3 regions of the Mesorhizobium sp. B1-1-8 genome follow, and region 1 is predicted to be linked to each of the others. Evidence: predicted binding sites of a transcription regulator. Region 1 holds the regulator's gene; each other region holds the start of a gene.
The links. The regulator PhoB, encoded in region 1, activates phosphate uptake and scavenging genes when phosphate is short. The targets are predictions, from matches to a motif close to TGTCATNNANCTGTCAT.

Region 1 (9,680 bases):
GGCGTCGGCCGCTCAGGCGGTCAGCGGGATGCGGATTTCCACCTTCAGACCATCGGCCTGATAGTCTCGTCTGATCGTGCCGCGCAGCTCGCGCGTGACGTTGAGGTCGATCAGCTTGGTGCCGAACCCGGTCTTGGCCGGTGCCTCCAGCTGTTTTTGCCCGGCCTCGCGCCAGTTGAATACCAGCGTCCGCTCCCGCCCGCGTCCCTCGACCGCCCAGTCGACCTTGAGCGCGCCAACGGAATTGCCGGCCTCGCCATATTTCAGCGCATTGGTGGCGAGTTCGTGAAAGGTCAGGCCGAGCGCCTGCGTCGTTGTCTCGTCGAGCAGCACTTGCGGCCCCGACAATATGCCTTCGGGAAAATCCTTGCCGAAAACCTGACCGAGCTCGATGCGCAGCAGGTCGCCGAGATCGGCTTTCTGCCAGCGCGAGCGCGTCAGCATGTCCTGCGAAGCGGCCATCGCCTGCAGCCGGGCCGAAAACGATGCGGAAAATTCCTTCACGTCGGTGGCCTGCGAGGCAGTCTGCCGCGCGATCGCCAGCACCCTTGTGATCGAATTCTTGATCCGGTGCTTCATCTCCTGCAGGATCAGGTCCTTTTCCAGCAGGCTCTTTTCGGTCGCTTCGTGCAGCAGCGACTTCGCGTCATAGGCACGCTCCTGATAGCGCGCCACCAGGGCAATGGCGCCGGCAAGCAGCAGGCCGAACAGCCCGAGCATCACCGGAATGGCGCGCGAGGAAGGCGGTGAAAACGCACTGGTCGGCCGGAACAGCACCGTCCAGGGCCGGCCGGCCACGACGATGTCGCGGCGCGCCACAAGCTTTGCGGCGAAGGGTTGCGCCGGCGGAGCCTGCGAGCGAAACAAGAGATTGCCGGCCTCCGGCTTGCCGTCATAGACCTCGACATTGACCGGCAGCAGCGGTGCGTGGCTGAGCGCGGTCTGGAACAGCTCGTTGGCGCGGAAGGCGGCGTAAAGAAAGCCGGCGGTCGACGAGCGGCTGGCATTGATGACGTCCGGCGCGGTTTCGACATTGAGCCGCACGAAGACCAGGAACCCCGGAAAGGTCTGCTTCGCGCCCATGGCCTGGCCGAGTTGGACAAGGCCGCTGGCATGCTGCTGGTCGTCGGCCATCGCTTTCTCGATCGCCGTTCGCCGAGCCGGCTCGCTGAACATGTCGAAGCCGATGAACGACTGGTTGGACGTATCGAGCGGCTCGAAAAGCACGATCGGCGTTCGCCATTGCTGCTCACTGGTGGCCGGATAGACCGGATGCGCCGAGCCGTGGTCGTGCAGGATGTCGCGCTCGACCGCCGCCTCGTCGCCGGTCTTGGCCAGTTTGAGAAAACCGATGCCGCGCAGGCCGGCAAAATTGTCGTCGATGTCGAGCGCCGTGAAGAAGGCGTTGAACTCGCCGCGCGTGATGTCGCCGTTGCGGGCATCGAACAGCGCCTTTGTCGAACGCAGCAGCGACAGATGCAGATCGATGCGGCTTTCGATGCGATTGAGCGCGTCGTCGGCGGTCCCCTCGAATTTGATGCGTGCCGCCTCCTGGGTGGCGAAATAGGCGAAGCCCGCCATCGTCAGGCTGATCAGCGCGACGGCGATGAAGGCGACGATCGGAAAGAGCTTTTTCAACGCAAGGAATGGCCCATGGATGATCACCTTTATGGGGAAGTCTCCGGGCCAATACAATGGCAAGACCAAGTCATCGTGGCGGCTGGCACATCGACAGGCACATCTGTTTGCCGGCTATCTTTCAGCCTCACGCCGCGATCTTCAGCGCTCCAGGACCCGGAATGGCGCCCGGTGGGCATTTGCCGAGAATGATCATGCCGAGCACCTCATCCTGGGTAACATCGGCGGTGCGCGCCGTGCCGACGACCTGGCCGTTCTTCATCACGCAGACCCGGTCCGCGAGATCGAACACGTCGTGGATGTCGTGGCTGATGAGGAAGATGCCGATGCCGTCTGACTTGAGCTGCCTGACCAGTTCGCCGACCTGGGCTGTCTCCTGCGGGCCGAGCGCCGCCGTCGGCTCGTCCATGATGAGGATGCGGGCGTTGAACAGGATGGCGCGGGCGATCGCCACCGACTGCCTCTGTCCGCCCGACAGCTTGATCACCGGCTCCTTGAAGCGCTGGAAGCGCGGGTTGAGCCGGCCCATCACCTTGCGCGCCTCGGCTTCCATGGCGACGTCGTCGAGCGTTCCCCAGCTGGTCATCAGCTCGCGGCCGAGGAAAAGATTGGCGGCGGCGTCGACATTGTCGGCCAATGCCAACGTCTGGTAGATGGTCTCGATGCCGTATTTCTTGGCATCGCGCGGATTGGAGATCGGGGCCTCCTCGCCATTGACGAAGATCTGGCCCGCATCGCGCTTGTAGGCGCCGGACAGGATCTTGATCAGCGTCGACTTGCCGGCGCCGTTGTGGCCGAGCAATGCCATCACTTCGCCGGGGAAAAGATCGACGGACGCGTCGTCGACGGCGCGGATGCCGCCGAAGGCGATCGAGATGTTGCGCATGTCGACCAGCGGGGTGCTCGTGGGAGCAGTCTTTTCCATGATCGCCTTTCCTCCTAGACCCGTTTGCGATAGACGGTATCGAGCCAAACGGCGACGACGAGCACGGCACCGACAACGATGCTCTGCAGCGGCGAATCGATGCCGAGCAGCACCATGCCGGACTGTAGCGACTGCATCAGCAGCGCGCCGAGCATGGCGCCCAACACCGTGCCGGAGCCGCCGGCGAGCGACGTGCCGCCGATGACCGCCGCCGCGATCACCAGCAACTCGTCCAGCGTGCCGAGTGCGTTGGTCGATGCATTGAGGCGGGCCGACGAGATCGCCGCGCTGATCGAGGCGAGCACGCCCATGATCATGAACACCTTCATTGTCACCCAGCGCGTGTTGATGCCGGCGAGGGAAGCAGCTTCCGGATTGCCGCCGATGGCGAAGACATAGCGCCCGAAGCGGGTGCGCTTGGTGATGAAGGTCATGACGATGCCGACCGCCACTGCCATCAGCACCGGTATGGCGATGCCATGCGCGATGAACAGCCCGCCTTCCGGAATCGCGATGCCGTGTTGCTCGGCGTATTGGCGCACGATGCCGACCGGCCAGGGATAGGAATTGGCGATCCAGACGGCGCCAAGGATGGCGGCGCAGGCGACCGCGCCCAGTAACATCTCCGCCCAGATCGGACGCAGCGGGAATTTGAACCGTTTGCGCTGCGAGCGGCCATTGAACAGCATGAAGGCCACCGCCGCACAGGCAACGACGCCAACAACCCAGCTGGCTGGGCCGCCGATCGAGCCACGCGGCCCGCCACCCATAAGCTGGAAGGTGGCGTCGAGCGGCGCAACGGTGCGGCCGCTGGTTATCAACCAGGCCATGCCGCGCCAGACCAGCAGGCCACCCAGCGTCACGATGAACGCCGGGACCTCCATATAGGCGATGATGAAACCCTGGAACGCGCCGATGACGAGGCCAAGCACGACGCCGACGGCCAGCGCTACAATCCAAAGCCAGGGATTACCGAGCTGGAAGCCGATCACTCGAACGAGGAATTCTGCCTGTGCCACACCCATGATCATGCCGACCACGCCTTCGACGGACCCGACCGAAAGGTCGATGTTGCGCATGACGATGACTAACACCATGCCGGTCGCCATGATCGCGACCGAGGAGGTTTGCACCGACAGGTTCCACAGATTGCGCGGCGTCAGGAAGAGGCCTCCCGACAAGATGTGTATGCCGATCCAGATGACCAGCAGCGCGCCGATCATGCCGAGCATGCGCGTGTCGATCTCGGTCGCCTTCAGGAACCGGGCCACCGCGCCGAGTTCGGAAGCACGTGCGGTGTCGGCCTGCTGGGTGGACGTCGTATCGGTCATGGTTTCCTCCCAGCGGCTTGCCGTCTGACGCGGATGCCGGACCACAGCCTAGAAGCTATCGGCCGTACGCAGAAATACAATTTTTTGAGAAAACGCCGCGGTTTTCAGGCCGCGGCGTCGAGATCGATCGGGATTAACCGACTTAGTTGCAGACGGCGACGCTGCCGGCGGCAACGCCCGCGCAGACCTCGTCCTTCTTGATCCAGCCGGCGTCGATGACGACGTTGAGGTTGTCCTTGGTGATGGCGACCGGGGTCAGGAACAGCGACTTGACGGTGTTGCCGCCGGGCGTCGTGAAGTCCTTGGCGCCGGCGATGTCGGCCATCTTCTTGCCGTCGGCGAGCTGCGAGGCGATCTCGGCGGCGTTCTTGCCGAGCTCGCGCGCATCCTTCCACACCGACACGGTCTGGGTGCCGAGCGCGATGCGGTTCAGCGCCGCGTGGTCGCCGTCCTGGCCCGACACCGGCACCGTGCCGGCAAGACCCTGTGCCGTCAGCGCCGCGACAACGCCGCCGGCGGTGCCGTCATTGGCCGCCACCACCGCGTCGACCTTGTTGTCGTTGGCGGTCAGGAACTGCTCCATGTTCTTCTGCGCATTGGCCGGCAGCCAGCCGTCGGTATAGGCCTCGCCGACATTCTTGATCTTGCCGCTGTCCATTGCCGCCTTCAGCACTTCCATCGAGCCCGCGAACAGGAAATCGGCGTTCGGATCGGCGCCCGAGCCCTTGATGAAGACGTAGTTGCCTTCCGGCTTGACCTTGAACACCTCGCGGGCCTGCATGCGTCCGACTTCCTTGTTGTCGAAGGTCAGGTAGAACACATCCTTGTTTTCGATCAGGCGATCATAGCCGACCACCGGGATGCCCTCGTCGAGCGCCTTCTGCACCGCCGGGCCGATTGCCGAGGCATCCTGTGCCAGGATGATCAGCGCATTGGCGCCCTGCGAGATCAGGCTTTCGACGTCGGTCAGCTGCTTGCCCGGATTGGACTGCGCGTCGGCGGAAATATACTTGTCGCCGGCGGCCTCGATGGCCGCCTTCATCGCCGCTTCATCCGTCTTCCAGCGCTCTTCCTGGAAGTTCGACCACGAAACGCCGATCACCTTGTCCTTCGCCTCGGCGACCGACGCCAACGTCAGCGACATGGCAACACCCGCCAGTATGGCGGCTGCGAATTTCTTCATGATATTCCTCCCTGCGCCCTGTGCGGCGCGACCAGACTGGCCCGTAGGCCGGCACAGAGGCTTTTTTCGAGCCTCAAAAAAAATACTGACCCGGGGCAATAGCCCTGTCAACTGCGATTCTGATGGTTTCTGATCGGCTCGAAACTTTTTTCGAGTGCCGCAATAAATAATGACAGCTCTACTGGCTTCTGCCACTATCCTGGAGCAAAAACAAAAAACTACTGCGGTTCGGCGGTTTTCCAACAAAACTGAACCGCTGGCGCATCGCCGACGGCCCATGCATCATCACAAGGCCGCGATGACCGGGAGGAAATGCGAAGCCATGTCGGTCGGAATCCGCCACGACGATCTGCGCCGGCGCAACCGCGGCATGGTGATTTCGGCCGTGCGCCGGGTCGGCCAGCCGTCGCGGACGGAGATCGCCGCCACCACGGGGCTGAGCCACTCGACCATTTCGGCAATCTCCGCCGACCTGATCCAGGAAGGCATTCTTGCCGAGAGCAAGTCCAGCGAGACCGCTTCGCTGAAGCGCGGGCGGCCTCAGGTCGGCCTTGCCCTCAATCCGGAAGCCGCCGCGGTAGTGACCGTGGTGCTGTCGCTGAATTTCCTCTCGGTCGCCGTCATCGACTATACGGGCCAGGTCGTCGCCGAGGAGCAGCGGCGCCTCGACACGCTGACGATATCGCGCGACGCGTTGATCGGCGAATGCGTTGGCATAGTCCGGCGCCGGCTGGAGGACCCGGACCTCGACATCGGCAGCGTCGCCCGCATCGCAATGGGCATCCAGGGCATCACCGATTCCCATGCCCGCGCCATGCTGTGGTCGCCGATCACGCCACTGACCGACATCCCTTTTGCCGACATTCTGGAGAAGGAATTCGGCATTCCGGCCACCATGGAGAATGACTGCAACATGATGGCGGTGGCGCTGCAATGGCGCGATCCCGACCGCTACCGCGACAATTTCATCGCCATCCTGTTGTCGCACGGCATCGGCATGGGCCTGGTGCTGAAGGGCGAGCTTTTCACCGGCACGCATTCCTCGGGCGGCGAGTTCGGCCATATGATCCATCGGCCGGGCGGCGCGCTCTGCCGCTGCGGGCGGCGCGGCTGCGTCGAGGCCTATGCCGGCAACTACGCCATCTGGCGCAGCGCCATGAAGATGAGCGAGGACGCCGAACCGGTCGATGTCGGCGATGCCGACATGCGGGCGCTCGCAGCAAAGGCGAGGCTGCAGGACGGCCCGGAGCGCGAGGCCTATCGGCGGGCGGGCGAGGCGCTGGGCTTCGGCCTCGGCAGCCTGTTCGCGCTGATCGATCCCGCACCTGTCGCCATGGTCGGCGTCAGCGCGGCCGCCTTCGATCTGATCGAGCCGGCGCTGCGCGAGGCGATCGCCCAGACCGCGGGCGGCCAGCACTCGACATCGATCTCCTTCGACACCGAGCCGAACGAACTGCCGCTGATCCGCGAAGGCTGCGCCATGCGTGCGCTGAGCTTCGTCGACCAGGAGATTTTTGCGCCGGGCGTGCAGGCGCGAACTGGCACGGCAGGCAAGAACGTGGCCTGATCAATCCTCGCGGATCGCGTAACCCGCCCCGCGGATGGTGCGGATCACGTCCGGCATGCGGCCGTTGTTGACCGCCTTGCGCAGGCGCCCGACATGCACGTCCACCGTGCGCTCGTCGATATAGATCGTCTCGCCCCAGACATTGTCGAGCAACTGGCTGCGCGAGAACACCCGGCCGGGATGCCGCATCATGAACTCGAGCAGCCGGAACTCGGTCGGCCCGAGCCGGATCTCGCTCTTCTTGCGGTAGACGCGGTGCGACTCGCGGTCGAGCACGATATCGCCCACCTTGAGCACGCTGGACAGCACTTCCGGCTTGGCGCGGCGCAGCAGCGCCTTGATCCGCGCCATGAATTCCGGCGTCGAGAACGGCTTGACCAGATAGTCGTCGGCGCCGGTCGAGAGGCCGCGCACCCGGTCGCTTTCTTCACCCCGCGCGGTCAGCATGATGATCGGCAGCCGCTCGGTCTCGGGACGCATCCTGAGGCGGCGGCAAAGCTCGATGCCGGAAACCGCCGGCACCATCCAGTCGAGCACCAAAAGGTCGGGCACGTTCTCCTGCAGGCGGATCTCGGCTTCGTCGCCTCGTGTCACCACCTCGACCTGATAGCCTTCGGATTCGAGGTTGTAGCGGAGCAGCACGCCCAGCGGCTCCTCGTCCTCCACCACCATGATGCGCGGCGCGATCATCGGCAGGTTACCCTTGTTGTCAGGTGGCCGGTGTCGACATCGCGGTCTCGTCCTGCTTCGGACGGTTCGCGGGCAATTGCGTGCCGGTCAACACATAATAGGCGTTCTCGGCGATGTTGGTGACATGGTCGCCGATGCGCTCCAGGTTCTTGGCGCAAAACAGAAGATGCGTGCAAGCCGTGATGTTGCGCGGATCCTCCATCATGTAGGTCAGGAGTTCACGGAACACGGACGTGTATTTGACGTCGATGCGTTCGTCGGCATTGCGCAGCGTGGCGAGTGCCGTGGCGTCGCCCGCCGTATATTCCTGGATGACGGCCTGGACCTGGATCAGCACCATCTGCGCCATCGAGTCGATCGAATGCGAAAGATCGCGGGGTGCTGCGCTGATGCCGACCGAGCCGACGCGCTTGGCGATGTTCTTGGCCAGGTCGCCGATGCGCTCGAGGTCGCCGGCCATGCGGATCGAGCCGACCACGTGGCGCAGATCGTCTGCCATCGGCTGCCGCTTGGCGATGAGCGTGATGGCACGGTCGTCGAGTTCACGCTGGCGCGCGTCCATGATGGCGTCGTCGGAGACGACGCGCTGTGCGAGCGCGTTGTCGGAATTGAGCAGGGCCTTGGTCGAGGCGCCGACCATGGACGCGGCAAGATCGCCCATGTCACGGATGAGCCGGCTGATCTGCCCGAGATCCTCGTCGAAGGAAGCGACAGTATGTTCGGCCATGATTTATGTCCTCGTGTGAACTCAGCCGAAGCGGCCGGTGATGTAGTCCTGCGTGCGCTTCTCGCGAGGCGAGGTGAAGATCTTCTCCGTCCGGTCGAACTCGACCAGTTCGCCAAGATACATGAACGCCGTCTGCCGCGACACGCGCGCCGCCTGCTGCATGTTGTGGGTGACGATGACGATCGTGTAGTCGGCCTGCAACTCGTCGATCAGTTCCTCGATCTTGGCGGTCGACAGCGGATCGAGCGCCGAGGCCGGCTCGTCGAGCAGGATGACCTCGGGCTTCACCGCCACGGTGCGGGCGATGCAGAGGCGCTGCTGCTGGCCGCCCGAGAGGCTGAGGCCGCTGGCGTTGAGCTTGTCCTTGACCTCGGTCCAAAGCGCTGCGCGTTTCAGCGCCTGCTCGACGCGGCCGTCCATTTCGGCCTTGCTGATCTTCTCATAGAGCCTGACGCCGAAGGCGATGTTCTCGTAGATCGACATCGGGAACGGCGTCGGCTTCTGGAACACCATGCCGATCTTGGTCCTGAGCAGGTTGAGGTCCTGCGAGCGGTCGAGGATGTTTTTGCCGTCGAGCAGTACCTGGCCGTCGGCGGTCTGCTTCGGGTAGAGCTCGTAGATGCGGTTGAAGACGCGCAGCAGCGTCGACTTTCCGCAGCCCGACGGGCCGATGAAGGCGGTGACGCTGCGCTCCGGCAAGGACAGGCTGATGTCCTTCAGCGCCTTTGACTGGCCGTAATAGAAGTTGAGGTTCTTGACCTCGATCTTGGCTTTCTCGACGGTCGTGTCGGCTACGTTCAAATCGGTGGACAACATCGGTTTCATCTGTCCTCTCTGCGTCCGGTAAGGCTGCGGGCGAAGATGCTCAGCCCAAGAACCGTAAGGGTGATTATGAGTGCGCCGGTCCACGCCAGTTGCTGCCATTCTTCATAGGGGCTGAGAGCGAACTGGAAGATGGTCACCGGCAGGCTGGCCATTGGCGCGTTGAGGTTGCTCGACCAGAACTGGTTGTTGAGCGCCGTGAAGAGCAGCGGCGCCGTCTCGCCGGAGATGCGGGCGATCGCCAGCAATATGCCGGTGACGATGCCGGAAAGTGCGGCGCGATAGGCAACCGAACGGATGACGACCCAGCGCGGCGCGCCGATCGCGGTGCCGGCTTCGCGCAAGGCGTTCGGCACCAAATTCAGCATGTCCTCGGTGGTGCGCACAACAACCGGGATGACCAGGATGGCCAGCGCGACGGCGCCGGCGATTGCCGAGAAGTGCCCCATCGGCCGCACCATCAGCTCATAGACGAACAGGCCGATGATGATCGAGGGCGCCGACAACAGAATGTCGTTGATGAAGCGCACGATCGTCGTCAGGCGCGAGAAGCGGCCGTATTCGGCCATGTAGGTCCCGGCCAGGACACCGATCGGCGTCCCGACGACGACGCCGATGACGGTCATCACCACGCTGCCGTAGATGGCATTGAGCAGGCCGCCGGCATCGCCGGGCGGCGGAGTCATTTCGGTGAACACGGCCAGCGAAACGCCGGACAGGCCCTTGTAGATCAGTGCGCCGAGGATCAGCGCCAGCCAGGCAAGGCCGATGCCGGCGGCGACGACGCACAGCGTCAT
Region 2 (9,680 bases), 2.2 Mb from region 1:
GACGCGCAATGCGGTCATCGATCTCGACCTGACGACGATGAGCGGCCAGGCGCTGCCGGTGCGTTTCATGCACCGCGTTTCGGCAAGTCGCGAGGGCGTCAACGGCCCGACCCGCACCATCGTGCTCAACCGCACGCAGGGCGAGGATGCTTCCGCCGACCTCCGCGCCTCGGAGGTCCGTTTCACCCGCTTCTTCAACTCGACGCCGATGGCGATCGCCGGCGTCGATGCCAGCGGCCGCATCCTGCGCACCAACGCGCCGTTCCTGTCGCTGTTTTCCTCCGTTGTCGACCGCGATGCGGTCGACCGGCGCGTGCGGTTCGATACCGTGGTGCACGAGCGCGACCGGACGGCCTTTGCCTCCGCCTTCGAGAAGGCGCGGCAACGGCAGGCCAATATCGAGCCGATCGACTCGCTGCTGCCCGGCAATGACGAGCGCCATATCCGCTTCTACGTCAACGCCGTTGCCGATGGCGCCGGCGGCGAGGGGGCCGAGGAATCGGCGATCGTCTATGCGGTCGAGACCACCGAGCAGAAGGCGCTCGAGGGCCAGATGGCGCAGAGCCAGAAAATGCAGGCGGTGGGCCAGCTTGCCGGCGGCATCGCCCACGACTTCAACAATGTGCTGACCGCCATCATCATGGCGTCGGACCTTCTGCTCACCAACCATCGTCCGTCGGACCCGTCCTTCCCCGACATCATGAACATCAAGCAAAACGCCAACCGCGCGGCGTCCCTGGTGAGGCAATTGCTGGCCTTTTCGCGCAAGCAGACGCTGCGGCCGGAAGTGCTCAACCTGACCGACGTGCTCGCCGATCTCAGGATGCTGCTTGCCCGGCTGGTCGGCAACGACATCAAGCTCAAGATCGACCACGGCCGCGACCTCTGGCCGGTCAAGGTCGATATCGGCCAGTTCGAGCAGGTTGTGGTCAACCTCGCCGTCAATGCCCGCGATGCCATGCCCGCCGGCGGCGACCTTACCGTGCGCACCCGCAACGTCACGACCGAGGAGTGCAAGTCCTTCGCCTATCGCGAGTTGTCCCCGGCCGACTATGTGCTGGTCGAGGTCGAGGACACCGGCAGCGGCATCGCGCCGGATGTGCTGAAGAAGATCTTCGAACCCTTCTTCACCACCAAGGAAGTGGGCAAGGGCACCGGCCTTGGCCTGTCGATGGTCTACGGCATCATCAAGCAGACGGGTGGTTTCATCTTCTGCGATTCCGAGGTCGGCAAGGGGACCGTGTTCCGCATCTTCCTGCCGCGCCACATCGCCGAGGTGAAAAAGGCAAATGAGCCGGGCGAAGCGCCGGCGGCGCCGGCCAAGCCTGCCGATACCGCGAAGGATCTCTCCGGCTCGGCCACGGTGCTTCTGGTCGAGGACGAGGATGCCGTGCGCATGGGTGGCGTCAGGGCATTGAACTCGCGCGGCTACACCGTGCATGAGGCGTCGTCCGGTGTCGAGGCGCTGGAGATATTCGAGGCGCTCGGCGGCAAGGTCGACATCGTGGTGTCCGACGTGGTGATGCCGGAAATGGACGGGCCGACGCTGCTCGGCGAATTGCGCAAGCGGCAGCCGGACATCAAGTTCGTGTTCGTTTCCGGCTATGCCGAGGATGCCTTCGCCAGGAACCTGCCGGCCGACGCGCATTTCGGCTTCCTGCCCAAGCCTTTCTCGCTCAAGCAACTGGCGACCATCGTCAAGGACGTGCTGGAATCCTAAAACAGCTATCGCTTGCACATTACGGCGACCCTGCCATGATGTAGCGGGTTGCATGAGGGGAGGTAGCGTGACGCCGCACATCGAGGCGGGCAGGGGCGATTATGCCGAAACGGTACTGTTGCCGGGCGACCCCGAGCGCGCTCTGTGGATGGCTGAAACCTTTCTGGAAGCGCCGCGCTGCGTCAATCGCCGCCGCGGCGCGCTCGGCTTCACCGGCCTGTTCCGCGGCAAACCCGTCAGCATCCAGGCAACCGGTATCGGCGTTTCGTCCTTTCTGATCTACGCCCATGAGCTGCTGGATTATCATGGCGTGAAGACGCTCATCCGTACCGGCACATGTGGTGCCCTGGTTGAGAACGTGGCGCTGCGCAGCGTCGTCATTTCCAGTGCCGTCCAGGCCGAAGGGCCGATCAGCGGCCAGGTGTTCGGGCTTTACCAGCCGGCGGGACCGGATCGGGCGCTTCATGCGCTGGCCCTGCAGCGGGCCGCCGAGCTCGGCATCGCCTGCAGCGCCGGGTTGACGGTCTCAAGCGACATATTCCATCACCCCGCCGGCCGCGCCCGTTTCGACGAACCAAGGGCGCGTGGAGCGGTGGCGGTCGATATGGAAACCAGCGCGCTCTACCGCATCTGCGCGCATTTCGGCGCCCGCGCGCTGTCACTGCTGACCGTGGTCGACCACATCGCCACGGACGAGCAGACCGACTATTCCGAACGCCAGGCGCTTTTTACCGACATGGCGCGGCTGGCGCTTGAAGTCGCGGCGGATTAGGCGAGGTACCGGCGCGGGACCCGACCGGTTCCGCGCCTTTTTTCGACGTCTCTTAACTTACGCGCCGATCGGCTGTCCGTCCTTGTGGCGGATGGCGACCACCGACGGCCGCGGCAACTGGCCGTCCTTGAAGTCGGGCCACAGCGACTGCGCCTTGTCGAGCGTCTCGGCATCCTCGGAGGGATGCTGGACCGAGAGGAACAGCGTCGTGCCGTCGGGCGTGAAGCAGGGGCCGGTCGCTTCGGCGCCATGCGGGCAGGTGAACAGCAGTTTTGGCAGGCCTCGCGCCGGACCTTCCGTGTCGACGCCATAGACGCCGTCCGGCAGGTCGAAGTCGTTGGCGCCGTCGGTCGCGACCCACAGGCGGCCCGCCGGATCGAAGGTGATGTTGTCGGGGCAGACGAACCAGCCATCGTCCGACGTGTCGGGATGGAAGGTGGCGCCGACCTTGGCATCCTTGTGATTGCCGCACAGCACGAACAGGTCCCAGGCATATTTGTCGGCGGTGTGGTCGGCATCGGCGCCGCGGCCGCCGGGCGGGATCAGTTCGACGATATGGCCCCAGAGGTTTTCCGGCCGCGTATTGGCCGGATTGACCTTGGATTCGTCGCGCTTCTTGTTCTTGGTCATCACCGCATACACGCGGCCAGTGACCGGGTTGGTCTCGATGTCCTCCGGCCGGTCCATCGGCGTGGCGCCGAGCGCATCGGCGGCAAGGCGGGTCTTCAACAGCACTTCGGCCTGGTCGGCAAAGCCGTTCTCGGCCGTCAGCTTGCCCTGGCCGTGGACCAGCGGCAGCCATGTCATCGAGCCGTCGGCGCCATAACGGGCGACCGACAGCACGCCGTCGTCGAGCAGATCCTTGCCGGAGGCCGGATTGGCCGGGTCGTAGGACTTGGCCGAGACGAAGCGGTACATGTATTCGAAGTAGTCGTCGTCGCCCATGTAGACGACGATGCGGCCGTCCTTATTGCGCACGACGGTCGAGGCCTCATGCGACATGCGGCCGAGCGCGGTGCGCTTCACCGGCTTCGACTGCGGATCATAGGGGTCGATCTCGACCACCCAGTCGAAGCGGTTGGTTTCGTTCGGCTCCTTGTCGATGTTGAAGCGGTCGTGAAAGCGGCCGCGGCCGTAGATATCGCTGCCATCGAAGCCGTAGCGGTCCAGGATGTCGGCGATCGGCGCCTTCTTCGGGTCGCCGCCGAACAGGTCGGAAACGCCTTCCTCGCAGGTCAGCACCGTTCCCCAGGGCGTGACGCCGCCACTGCAATTATAGCTGGTGCCAAGCACCCTGGTGCCGGTCGCGTCGGCCGAGGTCTTCATCAGCGCGTGGCCGGCGGCGGGGCCGGAAACGGTCATTTCCGTGTTGGCGGTAATGCGGCGGTTGAGCGGGCTGTCCTCGACGATGGCCCACTTGCCGTCTTTGAGGATCACCTCGACGATCGAATGGCCCATGGCGGCCAGACCGAGGTCGACCTGTTCCTTGCTCATCGTTTTGCCGGCGCCGTCCTCGGTCATGCCGGCAAACATCACATTGGGCGAGATGTATTCGTTGTTGACGCAGAGCAGGCCATGATCCGAATTCACCGTGCCTTTCGGCAATGGCATGAAGGCGATGTAATCGCAATTGTAGCCAAAACGCTTTTCCTGCTCGTCGGCCGCCACCTTGCTGCCGTCGAAATCCGGCATGCCGGCGACAAGCGGGTCGCCCCAGCGCGCGACGATCGTGGTTTCATAACCTTCGGCGGCGGCATGGGTCTTGTCGTAGACCCGCTTCAGCTCCGGAAAGCCGAGGGTGGAAAGGGCGGCCGCGGCATGTGTTTCGCCGGCAAACAAAGAGCCGACAAAGCCGCCGCCAGCAATCAACGCGCCGGAGGCCAGGCTGCCTTTCAGGAGTTCGCGGCGCGAGACGCGCGCGGCGATGACGTCGCGGATAACAGGGGCGGGTGAGGACGGGGAGTTGGCCATCGTGTCTGCCTCTCAGTGGATGTTGACGACGGCCTGCTGCCTAAGCCGCTTCGGCAACACCCGGATGACACGAACGTGATCTTTCCGTCGGCTGCGCCGCCGGCCGCGACTACCCCTTGGTGCAGGTCGAGGCGGTGAAGGCGCCGTCAGGCTGTTTCATGATGATGTCGAAGGAAGGGGCGCCAGGACCATCGAGCGTTGCCTGCGTCATCGAGATCGCATTGCCGCCGCTGGTGTAGCCGCCGAGCGGCCCAAGCCAGCTGATCTCGCCATTGGCGTCCATCTGATAGTTGTAGGCCTGCGGTGCGCTGCCGAAGGTCACCGGGCCGCTATAGAGGTTGCCCTTGATTGTGATGTCGCCGAGGTTGAAGAACAGGCCGAGCAGGTAGACCTCGCAGTGGTAGACGCCATCAGGCAGCTTGCCGTCGGCAAAATCGGCGCGGGCGCCCCCGGCGGTTCCAGCCAGAAGCAGAAAGCTCAAGATAACGCGGATCAAGGTGGTCATGGCGTCGCTCGTTTCGGCGGTGACCATGCCCATTTTGCCGTCGGCTCGCAACCGTCGACGACGGCCCGACATGCCGTCGAGATCAAAATTTAGGCATTTTAACGAATTGAATATGATTTAGGCAAAGATGTGCAAAGTTTTCTCATATCCTAGATATGGCGACGTCTCTTAAGTTTGGCGGCTAACAAGCTAACAAATTGAAGAAGCTGCGTTATTGCGGCCAGGCCTCTAAAGCCTCCCGGTTTGGCATGTCGCTTGCACTGCAATGTTGCGTGCAAGATCAACCAGCTTGGGAGTGTGTGACATGAGGGGTAACTTCGCAAAAATAACAAAAACCATTTCGGCAGGCGTGCTTGCGGCAGGTCTGCTGATGACGGCTTCCGCCAGGGCGGCCGAAGGCACCATCAAGGTCGGCATTCTCCACTCGCTGTCGGGAACCATGGCGATCTCGGAGACGACGCTGAAGGACGTCATGCTGATGCTCATCGACGAGCAGAACGCAAAGGGCGGACTGCTTGGAAAGAAGCTCGAGGCCGTCGTCGTCGACCCGGCGTCGAACTGGCCGCTGTTTGCCGAAAAGGCGCGCGAGCTGATCTCCAAGGACAAGGTGGCCGCCGTGTTCGGCTGCTGGACCTCGGTGTCACGCAAATCGGTGTTGCCGGTTTTCAGCGAGCTCGACAACATCCTGTTCTACCCCGTCCAGTATGAGGGCGAGGAGAGCGAGCGCAACGTCTTCTATACCGGTGCTGCCCCGAACCAGCAGGCTATTCCGGCCGTCGACTATCTGATGAGCGAGGATGGCGGCTCGGTGAAACGCTGGGTGCTGGAAGGCACCGACTACGTCTACCCGCGCACGACCAACAAAATCCTTGAAGCCTATCTGAAGGCCAAGGGCGTGTCGGCCGATGACATCATGGTCAACTACACGCCGTTTGGCTTCTCCGACTGGCAGACTGAGGTCTCGGCGATCAAGAAGTTCGGCTCGGCCGGCAAGAAGACGGCCGTAGTGTCGACCGTCAACGGCGACGCCAACGTGCCGTTCTACAAGGAGCTCGGCAACCAGGGCATCAAGGCCGAGGACATTCCGGTGATGGCCTTCTCGGTTGGAGAAGAAGAACTCGCCGGTCTCGACACCGGTCCGCTGGTCGGCCATCTCGCCGCCTGGAACTATTTCGAGAGCGTCGACACGCCGCAGAACAAGAAGTTCATCGACGACTGGCACAAGTTCATCAAGAACGACAAGCGCACCACCAATGACCCGATGGAAGCCCATTATATCGGCTTCAACATGTGGGTGAAGGCGGTCGAGAAGGCGGGCACCACCGATCCGGACAAGGTCATCGACGCCATGGTCGGCGTGTCGGTGCCGAACCTGACCGGCGGCTATTCGACCATGATGCCGAACCATCACATCACCAAGCCGGTGCTGATCGGCGAAATCCAGGCCGACGGCCAGTTCGAGACCGTGTCGCAGACGCCGGGCCTGGTGATGGGCGACGAGTGGTCCGACTATTTGCCTGATTCCAAGGACCTGATCTCCGATTGGCGCGAGCCCTTGCGCTGCGGCAACTTCAATGTCGCAACCGGCAAGTGCGGCGGCAAGGGAACCAACTAATCCTCCCGGGTAGGGTTGCGGAGTGGCCCCGCGACCCGAGACCGCCGCCCGGGCGGGCCAGTCTCTCCGGCCCGCCCGGGCAGGAACTCCAACCATGCGAGACCGTTGAGGCGATGATCCTTTTGCGCGCGATTGGCCTGATGGTGCTGCTGACGATGGCGAGCCTGCTGCCGTCAAGCGCGGCCGAGACCGATCTTCGCGCCCTGATCGCCAAATTCGCGACCGCCGCCAATTTCTCCGCCACCGAAGCGGTCGTGCGCGAGCTTGCCGCCAGCGGCGATCCCGCCGTCGAACGCGCCCTCGCCGCGCTCGCCGACGGCAATCTCTACATCCGCAAGGCCGACACTGAGGTCTTCGTCGGCAAAGAAACAGGCGACGCCGTTGAGCTGATCGATCCGCTAAGCGGCGAGAAGGCGGCTGAAGCCGCCAAGGCCGATCTAACCAGGATCAAGGTCAACAATGGCCTGCGCCGCGTTATCCGCGATGCGCTGGGCACGCTGACGCTGCGCGCCAAGGATCCAGGCGTGCGCCTTGCCGCCGCTGCGACCATGTTCAAGACGCCCGACGCGGCAAATATTGAGCCGCTCGACGAAGCAGTCGCCGCCGAAACGGGCCCTGGCGTCAAGGCCCTGTTCGAACAGGCCCGCGCCGCGTCGGTCCTGGTCTCCGACAAGCCCCAGGCCGACAAGCTGGCCGCCATCTCGGTCATCGCGGCGCGCGGCGACCGTGACGCGCTGTCGCTGTTAACCTCGGTCGAGGCCAATGCGCAAGGCGCGGTGAAAGATGCGGCAACCGCCGCGATCGCCACCATCAATTCGACGCTGGCGCTGTGGGATGCCGGCCAGAACATCTGGTACGGCATTTCGCTGGGCTCGGTGCTGCTGCTGGCGGCAATCGGCCTCGCCATCACCTTCGGTGTCATGGGCGTCATCAACATGGCGCATGGCGAGATGGTGATGCTCGGCGCCTACACCACCTTCGTCGTCCAGCAGGTGATCCGCACCTCCTTTCCGGGCCTGTTCGACTGGTCGCTGGTCATCGCGCTGCCGCTCGCCTTCCTCGTTGCGGCTTTCGTCGGCCTCGTCATCGAGCGCGGCGTCATCCGCTTTCTCTACGGCCGGCCGCTGGAGACGCTGCTCGCCACCTGGGGCGTGTCGCTGATCCTGCAGCAGGCGGTGCGCACCATCTTCGGACCGACCAACCAGGAAGTCGGCAACCCATCGTGGATGTCAGGGTCGTTCGAGATGGGCCAACTGGCGATTACCTGGAATCGGCTGTGGATCCTGGTGTTCGCGCTCGCCGTATTTGGCGTGCTGCTCTACGTGATGAAGCGCACGCCCTGGGGCCTGCAGATGCGCGCCGTCACCGCCAACCGCCGCATGGCGGCGTCGATGGGTATCAGGACGCCGTGGGTCGACGCGCTGACTTTTGCGCTGGGGTCCGGCATTGCCGGCATCGCCGGCGTCGCGCTCAGCCAGATCGACAATGTCTCGCCCAATCTCGGCCGCGGCTACATCATCGACAGTTTTATGGTCGTCGTCTTCGGCGGTGTCGGCAATCTGTGGGGCACGCTGGTCGGCGCCTTGTCGCTCGGCATCGTCAACAAGTTCCTCGAGCCCTATGCCGGGGCAGTGCTCGGCAAGATCGTGGTGCTGGTGCTGATCATCCTGTTCATCCAGAAACGCCCGCGCGGTCTGTTCGCGCTAAAGGGCCGGGCGGTGGAAGCATGATCGCACAACGCTTCTTCGGTGCAGACGGCCGCATCACCATTACTGTTCTCGTCCTGCTGGCTGCTGCGATCATCGTGCCGCTGCTCAATCTCTGGGTTTCGCCAGCGAGCGCCCTCTACGTTCCGCCCTACATCGTTGCGCTGGTCGGCAAATACCTGTGCTACGCGCTGCTCGCCTTGGCGCTCGACCTCGTCTGGGGCTATTGCGGCATCCTTTCGCTCGGCCACGGCGCCTTCTTCGCGCTCGGCGGCTACGCGATGGGCATGTATCTGATGCGCCAGATCGGCTCGCGCGGCGTCTATGGCAATCCGATCCTGCCCGACTTCATGGTGTTCCTGAACTACAAGGAACTGCCCTGGTTCTGGCACGGCTTCAACCATTTCTGGTTCGCGGCGCTGATGGTGATCGCCGTGCCCGGCCTGCTTGCCTTCGTCTTCGGCTGGTTCGCCTTCCGCAGCCGGGTCACCGGCGTCTATCTCTCGATCATCACCCAGGCGATGACTTATGCGCTGCTGCTCGCTTTCTTCCGCAACGACATGGGTTTTGGCGGCAACAACGGCCTGACCGATTTCAAGGACATCTTGGGATTCAATGTCCAGGCCGATTCGACCCGCTCGGCGCTGTTTGCGGCCAGCGCCGTTATGCTGGCGCTCGCCGTCTTCGTCACCGCGGCGATCGTGCGCTCCAAATACGGCAAGCTGCTGATGGCGGTGCGCGACGCCGAAAGCCGCACCCGCTTTCTCGGCTGGCGAACGGAGAACGTCAAGCTGTTCGCCTTCGTCGTATCCGCCGTCATGGCCGGCATCGCCGGCGCGCTTTACGTGCCGCAGGTCGGCATTATCAATCCGGGTGAATTCGATCCGGCCAACTCGATCGAGGTGGTGATCTGGACCGCCGTCGGCGGGCGCGGCACCATTGTCGGTCCGATCATCGGCGCGCTGCTCGTCAACGCCGGCAAATCCTGGTTCACCGGCGTGCTGCCGGAATTTTGGCTGTTCGCTTTAGGCGGCCTGTTCGTCGCCGTCACCTTGCTGTTGCCCAAGGGCATCATCGGCATGTGGGACAGCTGGCGTGGCAACGCCAGCGCCATGCGGAAGGCCTCGCTTGCCGAGGAGGCTGGAACCGATGGCGAGGTCACCGCAGCGAAGATCGTTCGCGCCGCGGCGCGGACACCCGGCGAATGGGCGTCGTCCAATCCCGAACCGCAGCCGGCGGAGTGAGCGATGGCAAGCAAGTCGAACACCATCCTCTACCTCGACGGCGTCTCGGTTTCCTTCGACGGTTTTCGCGCCATCAACAACCTGTCGCTGGTGCTCGACAAGGGCGAGATGCGCGCCATCATCGGCCCCAACGGCGCCGGTAAGACG
Region 3 (9,680 bases), 730 kb from region 1:
CACGTCGGCCGCCAACCGGCTGGCGGAAGAGGCCGACGTGGTGCTCGCCGTCGGCACGCGCCTGCAGGATTTCACCACCGGATCGTGGGCGCTGTTCAAGAACTCCGGCCGCACCATCATCGGCCTGAACACGCAAGGTTTCGATGCCGGCAAGCACTGGGCGCTGCCACTGGTTTGCGATGCCGCCGAAGGTCTTGTCGAACTCGGTGCCGCGCTGGGAGACTGGAAGGCGCCGAGCGCCTGGACCGACAATGCACTGAACGGCAAGAAGGACTGGCAGGCTGCTGCCGCCAAGGTGACCGCCTCGACCAATGCGGCCTACCCTTCCGACGCGCAGGTGATCGGCGTCGTGCAGCGCGCCATGGGCTCGGGCGTCACCTTGCTGCACGCCGCCGGCGGCCTGCCGGGCGAATTGCACAAGCTCTGGCAGGCGGGCGCGCCCGGCTCCTACCACGCCGAATACGGCTTCTCGACCATGGGCTATGAGATCGCCGGCGGCCTCGGCGCCAAGATGGCCAGACCCGACCAGGAAGTCGTCGTCATGATCGGCGACGGCTCCTATCTGATGCTCAATTCCGAGATCGCCACCTCGGTGATGCTAGGCCTCAAGCTCACCATCGTGCTGCTCGACAACCGCGGCTATGGCTGCATCAACCGGCTGCAGATGGCGACAGGCGGGGCCAACTTCAACAACCTCCTGAAGGACGCCCGCCACGAGGTAATGCCCGACATCGACTTCGCCGCCCACGCGGCAAGCCTCGGCGCCATATCCGAGAAGGTCGCGTCGATCGCCGAACTGGAAACGGCGCTCGCCAAGGCGAAGAACAATGAGAGGACCACGGTGCTGGTCATCGACACCGATCCGCTGGTCTCGACCGAAGCCGGGGGGCACTGGTGGGACGTCGCCGTGCCGGAAGTCTCGACGCGCCCCCAGGTCAACGCCGCACGCAAGAAATATGAGGAAGCCCTGGGCGACCGCCAAGGCTGAGCCTCGCAACCGACTGAAGCTGGAGTGACGACTTGAAAGCCAAACTGGGCATGTCCCCCATCGCGTGGTGGAATGACGATCTCGTGGAATTGAGCGATGACGTGTCGCTGGAGGAGTGCCTGCGCCAGTCGCGTTCGGCGGGCTTCACCGGCATGGAAATGGGCCGCCGCTTCCCCAACGACCCGAAGGTGATGCTGCCGATCCTCAAAGCGGCCGACGTCACGCTTTGCGGCGGCTGGTTCTCCGGCACGCTGGTCGACGAGGACATGGCCAAGAACAAGGATCGCATCCAGCCGATGATCGACCTGTTCAAGGCAGTCGACGCGCCCTGCATCGTCTATGGCGAAGTCGGCCGCTCCATCCAGGGTGACCGCTCTAAGCCTTTGGCCACCAAGCCGAAACTTTCAGACGACGAGATGAAGGCCTATGGCCGCCGCGTCACCGAATTCGGCGAATGGTGCGCCGACCAGGGCATGCCGCTCTCCTACCACCACCACATGGCGGCGGTGGTCGAGACCGAGCCGGAGCTCGACGCCTTCATGCGCCATTCCGGCGAAGGCATTCCGCTCTTGCTCGACGCCGGGCATCTCGCCTTTGCCGGCGGCGACGTGCTGCGCGCCATCGACAACCACCACAAGCGCATCAACCACGTGCATGTGAAGGACGTGCGCATGGCCGTGATCGACGGGCTCGACCGCACCAAACAGTCCTTCCTAGATGCCGTGGCGCTCGGCGCCTTCACCGTTCCGGGCGACGGCTCGCTCGATTTCGGCGCCATCGTCCAGCGCTTCGCCGACCATGGTTATGAAGGCTGGTTCGTCGTCGAGGCCGAGCAGGATCCGAAGAAGAACCCGCCGCTGAAGATGGCTGAGGTCGGCCACAGGGAACTGATGCGGGTGATGACGGCAGCCGGCTACACGGTGGAGACGCAAGGGTTTCCGAATGCATGACCGCTGGATCGGACGCCGCCGGCGGCCTATCTGAGCACAGGTCCGCTGAACCTCGGATGGCGCGATGAAAGACTATGAGCACCCCTTCTTCCGGCCGCTGTGGCGGCGCGTTGTCGTCGTCGCCGTCTGCCTGGTCTGGTCGGTGATCGAGTTCGCCTCCGGCACGCCCTTCTGGGGCGTCATCGCGCTCGGCTTCGCCGGTTATGCGGTGTGGCAGTTCTTCTATCTCTACAAGCCGGCCGAGGAGAAGGCTGACCCCGAACCGAAGGAATGAAGCGGTCGATGGGCTGGAGGGTTCACGGATCGGACAGCGCATGGCGCATCGATTGCGTTGACGATTGGCTGAAATGCCTCTCACTTCGTCATCCACGGGCGAAGCAAGGAGCGAAGCGACGCAGCGCAGACCCGAGGATCCATTCCGTAACTTCGAAGCAGCCGCTGCGGTACGGAATTCTGCTCCGCTGCGCCTTCGACTGAGGGAACGGAATGGATCCTAGGGTCTTCGCGACGGAGCTTCGCTCCTGCTCCGCCCTAGGATGACGAGGTTGGATGGCCTGCATCCATCAGAGCCAATGTCGAGGAAATTAGGAGAGACAAAAATGTCGAAACTGCTCGTCAAGGCCGATAAGGGCCACGGCCACGTCGCTCATGTCACCCCGCAAAGCGCCGGCTGGACCTATGTCGGTTTCGATCTCCATCGGCTGCGGCCGGGCGAGACAGCTTCGGGCGAGACGGGCGACCGCGAGGTCTGTCTGGTCTTCGTCACCGGCAAGGGCAAGGCGTCGGCCGGCGGCAAGGATCTCGGCCTGCTCGGCGAACGCATGTCGCCGTTCGAGGGCAAGCCGTGGTCGGTCTATGTGCCGGAAGGCTCGGATTGGTCGGTCACCGCCGACACCGGGCTGGAGCTCGCCGTCTGCTCGGCGCCAGGCCTGGGCGGCGGGTTGCCGGTTCGTGTCATCGGCCCGGACGATCTCGGCCAGGAGGTGCGTGGCAAGGGCACCAACACACGCTACGTCACCAACATCCTGCCCGAGGGCAAGCCGGCCGACTCGCTGCTGGTGGTCGAGGTCATCACGCCGGGCGGCCACACCTCGAGCTATCCGCCGCACAAGCACGACCAGGACAATCTCCCGGTAGAATCCTATCTCGAGGAGACCTACTACCATCGCCTCAACCCGCCGCAGGGCTTTGCCTTCCAGCGCGTCTATACCGATGCCGACAGGAACGGCGTGCGCGATCTGGACGAGGCGATGGCGATCGAGGATGGCGACGTCGTGCTGGTGCCCAAGGGCTATCACCCTTGCGCGGCCTGCCACGGCTACGATCTCTACTATCTCAATGTCATGGCCGGCCCGAAGCGGACATGGAAATTCCACAACGCGGCCGAGCACGAATGGTTGATGAAGGCCTGACCGGGTTCTTTCGTTCCCGCCGAAACCATTGGTCCAGCGCGGAAAAATGGTCGGCTAACGACCGCACGGCTCCGTTTGCCTTCGAAAACCCACGAAAGCTTCGTCAATCCGTCATGGAAATCACCTATGGCAGCGGGTCTGATACATGTCGCCCGAGGCGCTGAGCTGTTTTGGGACAACGACTTGCCGCAACCAAAGACTTGAAGCGCGTCACATCGATCCCCGTCGGGTAATGCGCTTCGACGAGGACTTTTTATGCGTTACGCCATCTATTTCACCCCACGGCAGGACGAGCCGCTGGCGCGGATCGCCGCCAACTGGCTGGGCCGCGATCCGTTCGGCGCGGCGACCCGGCCGGTCGAGGCGGTGGGTGAATTGTCGGCCGCGGAAGTCGCCTTCCACACCGCCTCGGCGCGGCGCTACGGCTTTCACGCGACGCTGAAGGCGCCCTTCCGGCTGGCGCCGAACGAGACGGAAGCCTCGCTGCGCGCCGCGCTCGACACTTTCGCCGAAGCGACGCCGCCGGTCATCATTCCGCGTCTTGTCGTCGGCCAGATCGACGACTTCTTTGCCCTGGTGCCGGAACAGCCATTGCCGGCGCTCAACAGCTTCGCCGGCGAGGTCGTGCGTGCCTTCGACAGTTTCCGCGCGCCGCTGAGCGAGGCCGAAATCGAGCGGCGCAGCCCGGATTCGCTGAAGCCGGACGAATTCCGCAACCTCTGCCAGTGGGGTTATCCTTATGTCTTCGAGACATTTCGCTTTCACATGACGCTGTCCGGCCGCGTCGGGCCACAGGAAAGCCAACGTGTTCTGGCAGCGATTGACAGCCTGTTTGCCGATGTGCTCCAGCGTCCGGTGTCGGTGGATGCGCTGACCCTGTTTGTCGAAACCGAGCCGGGCGCCCCGTTCATGGTGCTTTCCCACCATGCGCTTGGACACCGCTCGGCCAGGAAGACCGCTTGAGCCGACTGCCCGATTTGACCGCCAGGTTTGACAACTTGAGACCAAGGACCGCCTGAGATGACCGCCGAGACCGTTTTGAACAATGCCCGCATCGTGCTGCCCGGCGAGATCGTCGAGGGCTCGCTGCTGCTGCGCGACGGCCTGATCGCCGCCATCGAGCCGGGCGATGCCCGCACCGGCGAGGACATGGGCGGCGACTACATCATCCCCGGCCTGATCGAACTCCACACAGACCACCTTGAAGGCCATTACGCGCCGCGGCCGAAGGTGCGCTGGAACCCGATCGCCGCGGTGCTTGCCCATGACGCACAGGTGGCCACCGCCGGCATCACCACCGTGCTCGATGCCTTGCGCGTCGGCATGGATGAGGACGCCGACCTGACCTCCGACGACGTCCGCAAGCTTGCCGACGCCATCGAGGACAGCGTGCGCGAAGACCGGCTCAGGGCCGATCATTTCCTCCATTTGCGCTGCGAGGTCTCGGCGCCGGACTGCCTGAAAGCCTTCGCCAATTTCGACACCGACGACAGGGTCAAGCTCGCCTCGCTGATGGACCATTCGCCGGGCCAGCGCCAGTTCGTCGATCTCGAGACCTATGCCTATTACTACCAGCGCAAGCTGAAGCTGACGGACCGCGATTTCCAGGAATTCTGCGAGAAGCGGATGGCGGAATCGGCGCGCAATGCCGGTCCGAACCGCGCCTTCATCTCGGCCGCCTGCCACGAGCGCGGCATCGTTCTCGCCAGCCATGATGACGCCACCGCCAGCCATGTCGGCGAGGCTGTCGAACAGGGCGTGCGCGTGGCCGAATTCCCGACCACGGAAGAAGCGGCAAAGGCCTCGAAGGCGGCCGGCATGGGTGTCTTGATGGGCTCGCCCAATGTCATGCGCGGCGGCTCGCATTCCGGCAACGTCTCGGCGCGCACTTTGGCCGCCGCCGGCCTGCTCGACATCCTGTCGTCCGACTATATTCCCTTCAGCCTGATCCAGTCGGCCTTCTTCCTCGGCGACGTCGTCGAAGGCATCTCGCTGCCGCAGGCGGTGGCCATGGTATCGAAGAACCCGGCCGAGGCCATCGGCCTTGCCGATCGCGGCGTCATCGAGCCTGGTCGCCGCGCCGATCTGGTGCGCGTGCGCGTCGACGACCATGTGCCGGTGGTGCGCACCGTCTGGCGGCAGGGCCGCCGGGTCGCATGATGGTTTCAGCCTTGATCGAGCGCACGCTGGCCGAGACCTTTCCGATCCGCAACGGCGTCTTCGTCGCCGTCGTCGGGCCGAGCGGCGCCGGCAAGGATACGGTGATCGGCTACGCCAAGCAGCGCTTTGCCGGCGAGACCCGGCTCGAATTCGTGCGCCGCGTCATCACAAGGCCGAGCGACGCGGCAAGCGAGGATCACGACACGCTTGCCGACGCCGCCTTCGCCGAGGCCGAAGCCGACGGCGCCTTCGCAATCTGCTGGGACGCGCATGGCCTGCGCTACGGCCTGCCCGCCGATGTCGACTGGGCGGTTGGCAACGGCCATGTCGCCGTGGCCAATGTCTCGCGGTCAGTCCTCCCTGCGCTGCGCGAGCGCTATGCCAATCTGGCGGTGGTCGAGATCACCGCCGCGCCGGAGATCCTGGCCGAGCGGCTGGCGGCGCGCGGTCGCGAATCGCGCGGCGAGGTGCTTGCCCGCCTGGCGCGCAGCACGACCGTGACGCTTTCCGGACCGGACGTCACCTCGATCGACAATTGCGGCGCCAGGGAAATCGCCGGCGAGCGCTTCGCCGAAGTGCTGCGCAAGGCAATGGCCGTATCCGACCTGTCGGGATTAATTGGATAAAGCATGTCTCCCGACAGTGCAGCGGTTTCGGGATAAAGCGATGCTAAAAAGCAAAGACCAATTCCCGGAAAGCGTGAAACGGTTTTCCGTCCGGAATTGCGCCAAAACAAATAGATAGAGCGGGTCAGCGTTTCGGTTAAACGATGAGCCGCTCCGGTTTATGTTGCGTGCCGGTCCCGACCTGCAGGACGGGTGTCAGCTGACGTGGTTGCCGCAGGTTGCGCTGGCGCGTCCAGGACCGCGACGTGATGCCGGTACACCATTTCCCAGCCCTTCCAGCCGGTGAACAGCAGGATACAGACAACGATGAATGAAAGCAGCACGCCCCAGGGCCGAACTGCGGCTTCGGCACCCTCGCTATAGCGCAGATAGAAGTTGACCAGCGCCAGAACGACCGCCGTCAAATTGCCGAGCATGTGATACCAGGCATCGGTCAATGCGCGAATGCGCGGCTCGCTGAAGAAGTCGATAAAACCAGCTACTGCTGCCAGGAGAGCCATCACGATAGCTGCCCCAATCAGCCACATTGATGCCCGTGCCCAGAAGGCATCGGCAGTCCTCCAGAACACCAGGTCGGTGACAAACGCGCCGACAAGAAAAGCAACAGGAAATGGAATGAGCATCGGATGGATGGGGTGACTCCCCACCTTGGCGGTGCTTACCGGATTCGTGGCCATGGCGGCGCCTCCGAACGTTAAAGCTCAGGTCAACGCAAATATATCAGTTTCGTTCCAATCGCAGATTGAGCCCGGAGACCGTTTTCGCGAAACACGCGATCTTGCTGCCAAGTCGCTGGGCGCGGCATGGATGCGGCCAACATTGGTTGCGGCATAAATGACCGCTTACTGGAAGTTCTGCATTACTCCGCCGGCGCGCCGGCAACGTTTCTGCGCGTTGCTTCCATCATCCGCCGCCGGGCCCTGAACACGCCCCATTGCTGGTCGACCAGCACGCCGATCAGGATCACGCCGCCCATCACTGCGAAGTTGAGCGAGGAGGGGATGCCGAGCAGGTTGACGAGGTTCTGCAGCTCCTGCAGCAGCACGGTGCCCAGGATGACGCCGATCAGCGAGCCTTCGCCGCCGCGCAGCGAAAACCCGCCGAGCACAGCGGCGGCGATCGCGTAGAGCTCGTAGAACTGGCCGTGGCTGGCCGGCGAGATGGAGCGTGTGTACATGGCGAAATAGATTGCCGACAGCGCCGTCAGCACGCCGCAGATGACATAGGCCGACATCACCACGCGGCCCGTGCGGATGCCCGAATATTTCGCCGCTTCCTCGTTTTTGCCGATGGCGTAGAGATAGCGCCCGAACACCGAGCGGTGCAGCACCACCCACATGACGATGGCAATGACGATCAGCGCGATGAAGCTGTTCGGCACGCCATAGCTGCGGCCGGCGGTCAGGAACTCGAGGTCCGGGAAATTCTGCCCGAAGGCAAAGCCCGCCGTGCCGTCGGCGGTGTAGAAGCGCGCCACGCCGCGATAGATGAGCAGGCCGCAGAGCGTGACCACGAAGGGCTGCAGTTTCAGCCTCGTGATCAGCCAGCCATGCACCAGCCCGATGACGGCGCCGAGCGCGATGATGATGATGAAGGCCAAAGGCCAGCCAAGCTCGCGCACGGCGATGAAGTCGATGAACAGTGTGCCTAACAGCGCCACCACCGAGCCGACCGATAATTCGATGCCGCCGGTGATGATGACGAAGGCCTGGCCGATCGACAGGATGCCGAACAGGCCGATCAGGTTCGAGGTGTTGGCAAGGTTGATCGGCAGCAGGAAGCGCGGGTTGATGATCGCCACCACCGCGCCGACCACCAGGATCAGCACCAGCAGGCCAAGATCTTTCTTGCTCATTGCACTCCTCCCGCTGCCTGCAGCGATTTCGGCTTCTTGCCCACCGCCAGCAAAAGCACGTTTTCCTGGCTGAAATCGGCCTTGTCGAGAATGCCGGAAATCTGCCCCTCATGCATGACGGCGATGCGGTCCGAGACGCCGATCACCTCTTCCATGTCGCTGGAGATCATCAGCACGGCGACACCGGCGTCGGCCAGCGCCCGCATCAGCCCGTAGATCTCGGCTTTGGCGCCGATGTCGATGCCGCGTGTCGGCTCGTCGAGGATCATCACCTTGGGGTTCATCGCCAGCCATTTGGCCAGCACGACCTTCTGCTGGTTGCCGCCCGACAGCGTGCCGGTGCGGGTCAGGACCGACGGCGCCTTGATGCCGAGGTCCTTCTTCTGCTTCTCGGCGGTGGCGATTTCCGCGCTGGTCGACACCAGCGAGCGCTTCGCATGCGCCGGCAGATTGGGCAGCGAGATGTTCTGCGCGATGGAGAGGTCAAGCAGGATGCCGGTGAGCTTGCGGTCCTCCGGCACCAGGAAGATGCCGTTCGCCACCGCGTCGGCAGCGGAGCCGACGTTGAGCGCCTTGCCCTCCAGCGCGACACTGCCGGCGAGCCGCTCGTCGATGCCGAAGAGGACGCGTGCCAGCTCCGTGCGCCCCGAGCCGACCAGCCCGGCAAGGCCGAGGATTTCGCCGCGCCTCACCTCGAGGTCGACCGGCCGGTCGGGATAGGCGGTGGTGCAGACGGAACTGGCCGAGAGCGCCACGCCGCCGGGCGCACGGCCTGCTTCGGCGGCCTTCTCGCGCTCCTTCAGCATACGGCCGATCATCAGCTTGACCATCTGGTCGTGGTTGATTTCGCTCTTCGGCAGCGTGCCGGCGAGCATGCCGTCGCGCAGCACCACGACACGGTCGGCGACGCGCTCGACCTCGTGCAGGCGGTGCGAGATGAAGATGACGCTGATGCCTTCCGCCTTCAGTCCCTTGATGACGTCGAGCAGCTTGTCGGTCTCGGCGATCGGCAGGCTGGAAGTCGGCTCGTCGAGGATCACCAGCCGCGCCCTGATCGACAGCGCCTTGGCGATCTCGACCATCTGCTGCTGCGCAAGCGACAGCGAGGCGACCGGCGCGTCGGCGGAAAAATTGGCGCCGACGCGCTTTAAGAGCGGCGCCACCATCTCGCGTAGCTTGGCGCGGTCGACGAGCTTCAGTGGCCCGCCGCGCAGCGGCTCGCGGCCGAAGAAGATGTTGGCGGCGACATCGAGGTTGTCGAACAGATTGAGTTCCTGGTGCACGAAGGCGATGCCGGAGCCGAGGCTGGCTTCCACGGTCAGCCCGTCATGCGCGACGCCGTCGACGGTGATGCTGCCGCTGTCCGGCCGCGTCACCCCGCCGAGGATCTTCATCAGCGTCGATTTGCCGGCGCCGTTCTCGCCGACCAGGCCGATCACCTCGCCCGGCCTGACCTCCATCGAAAACCCGTCCAGCGCCACGACGCCAGGATAGGTCTTGCGCACCGCCTCAAGGCTCAGGAATGGAGCGGATTGAACGATGGATGGGTCGGAATAGTTCATCGCGCCATGGTTCATCGAGCTAGCCAGCAGCCGGTGGGCCACAGACTGACGGGCCTTGCAAGGCCCGTCAATACAGGCGCCGGCTCAAGGTCCGCTTTGAGCCGGCGCAACTGTGCTGAGCTTACTT

Region 2: the regulator PhoB is predicted to act here: its motif matches at 4,517-4,533, upstream of FJ974_RS16870 (PhoX family protein).
Region 3: the regulator PhoB is predicted to act here: its motif matches at 3,449-3,465, upstream of FJ974_RS02720 (DUF1045 domain-containing protein).

The regions. Positions count from the first base shown of each region.
Region 1 is NZ_CP083956.1:1,306,376-1,316,055, reverse strand. It holds gene FJ974_RS06485 (CHASE domain-containing protein) at 13-1,638, opposite strand; gene FJ974_RS06480 (ATP-binding cassette domain-containing protein) at 1,766-2,563, opposite strand; gene FJ974_RS06475 (sugar ABC transporter permease) at 2,578-3,894, opposite strand; gene xylF (D-xylose ABC transporter substrate-binding protein) at 4,037-5,077, opposite strand; gene FJ974_RS06465 (ROK family protein) at 5,400-6,644, shown strand; gene phoB (phosphate regulon transcriptional regulator PhoB) at 6,645-7,334, opposite strand; gene phoU (phosphate signaling complex protein PhoU) at 7,354-8,061, opposite strand; gene pstB (phosphate ABC transporter ATP-binding protein PstB) at 8,083-8,886, opposite strand; gene pstA (phosphate ABC transporter permease PstA) at 8,883-9,680, opposite strand, start outside.
Region 2 is NZ_CP083956.1:3,482,248-3,491,927, forward strand. It holds gene cckA (cell cycle histidine kinase CckA) at 1-1,720, shown strand, start outside; gene FJ974_RS16865 (DeoD-type purine-nucleoside phosphorylase) at 1,788-2,492, shown strand; gene FJ974_RS16870 (PhoX family protein) at 2,550-4,463, opposite strand; gene FJ974_RS16875 (hypothetical protein) at 4,573-4,968, opposite strand; gene urtA (urea ABC transporter substrate-binding protein) at 5,273-6,583, shown strand; gene urtB (urea ABC transporter permease subunit UrtB) at 6,697-8,313, shown strand; gene urtC (urea ABC transporter permease subunit UrtC) at 8,310-9,533, shown strand; gene urtD (urea ABC transporter ATP-binding protein UrtD) at 9,537-9,680, shown strand, end outside.
Region 3 is NZ_CP083956.1:578,569-588,248, forward strand. It holds gene iolD (3D-(3,5/4)-trihydroxycyclohexane-1,2-dione acylhydrolase (decyclizing)) at 1-988, shown strand, start outside; gene iolE (myo-inosose-2 dehydratase) at 1,021-1,938, shown strand; gene FJ974_RS02710 (DUF3329 domain-containing protein) at 2,003-2,212, shown strand; gene iolB (5-deoxy-glucuronate isomerase) at 2,538-3,350, shown strand; gene FJ974_RS02720 (DUF1045 domain-containing protein) at 3,606-4,313, shown strand; gene FJ974_RS02725 (alpha-D-ribose 1-methylphosphonate 5-triphosphate diphosphatase) at 4,371-5,510, shown strand; gene phnN (phosphonate metabolism protein/1,5-bisphosphokinase (PRPP-forming) PhnN) at 5,507-6,136, shown strand; gene FJ974_RS02735 (DUF2231 domain-containing protein) at 6,295-6,813, opposite strand; gene FJ974_RS02740 (ABC transporter permease) at 6,996-7,991, opposite strand; gene FJ974_RS02745 (sugar ABC transporter ATP-binding protein) at 7,988-9,553, opposite strand; gene FJ974_RS02750 (sugar-binding protein) at 9,675-9,680, opposite strand, start outside.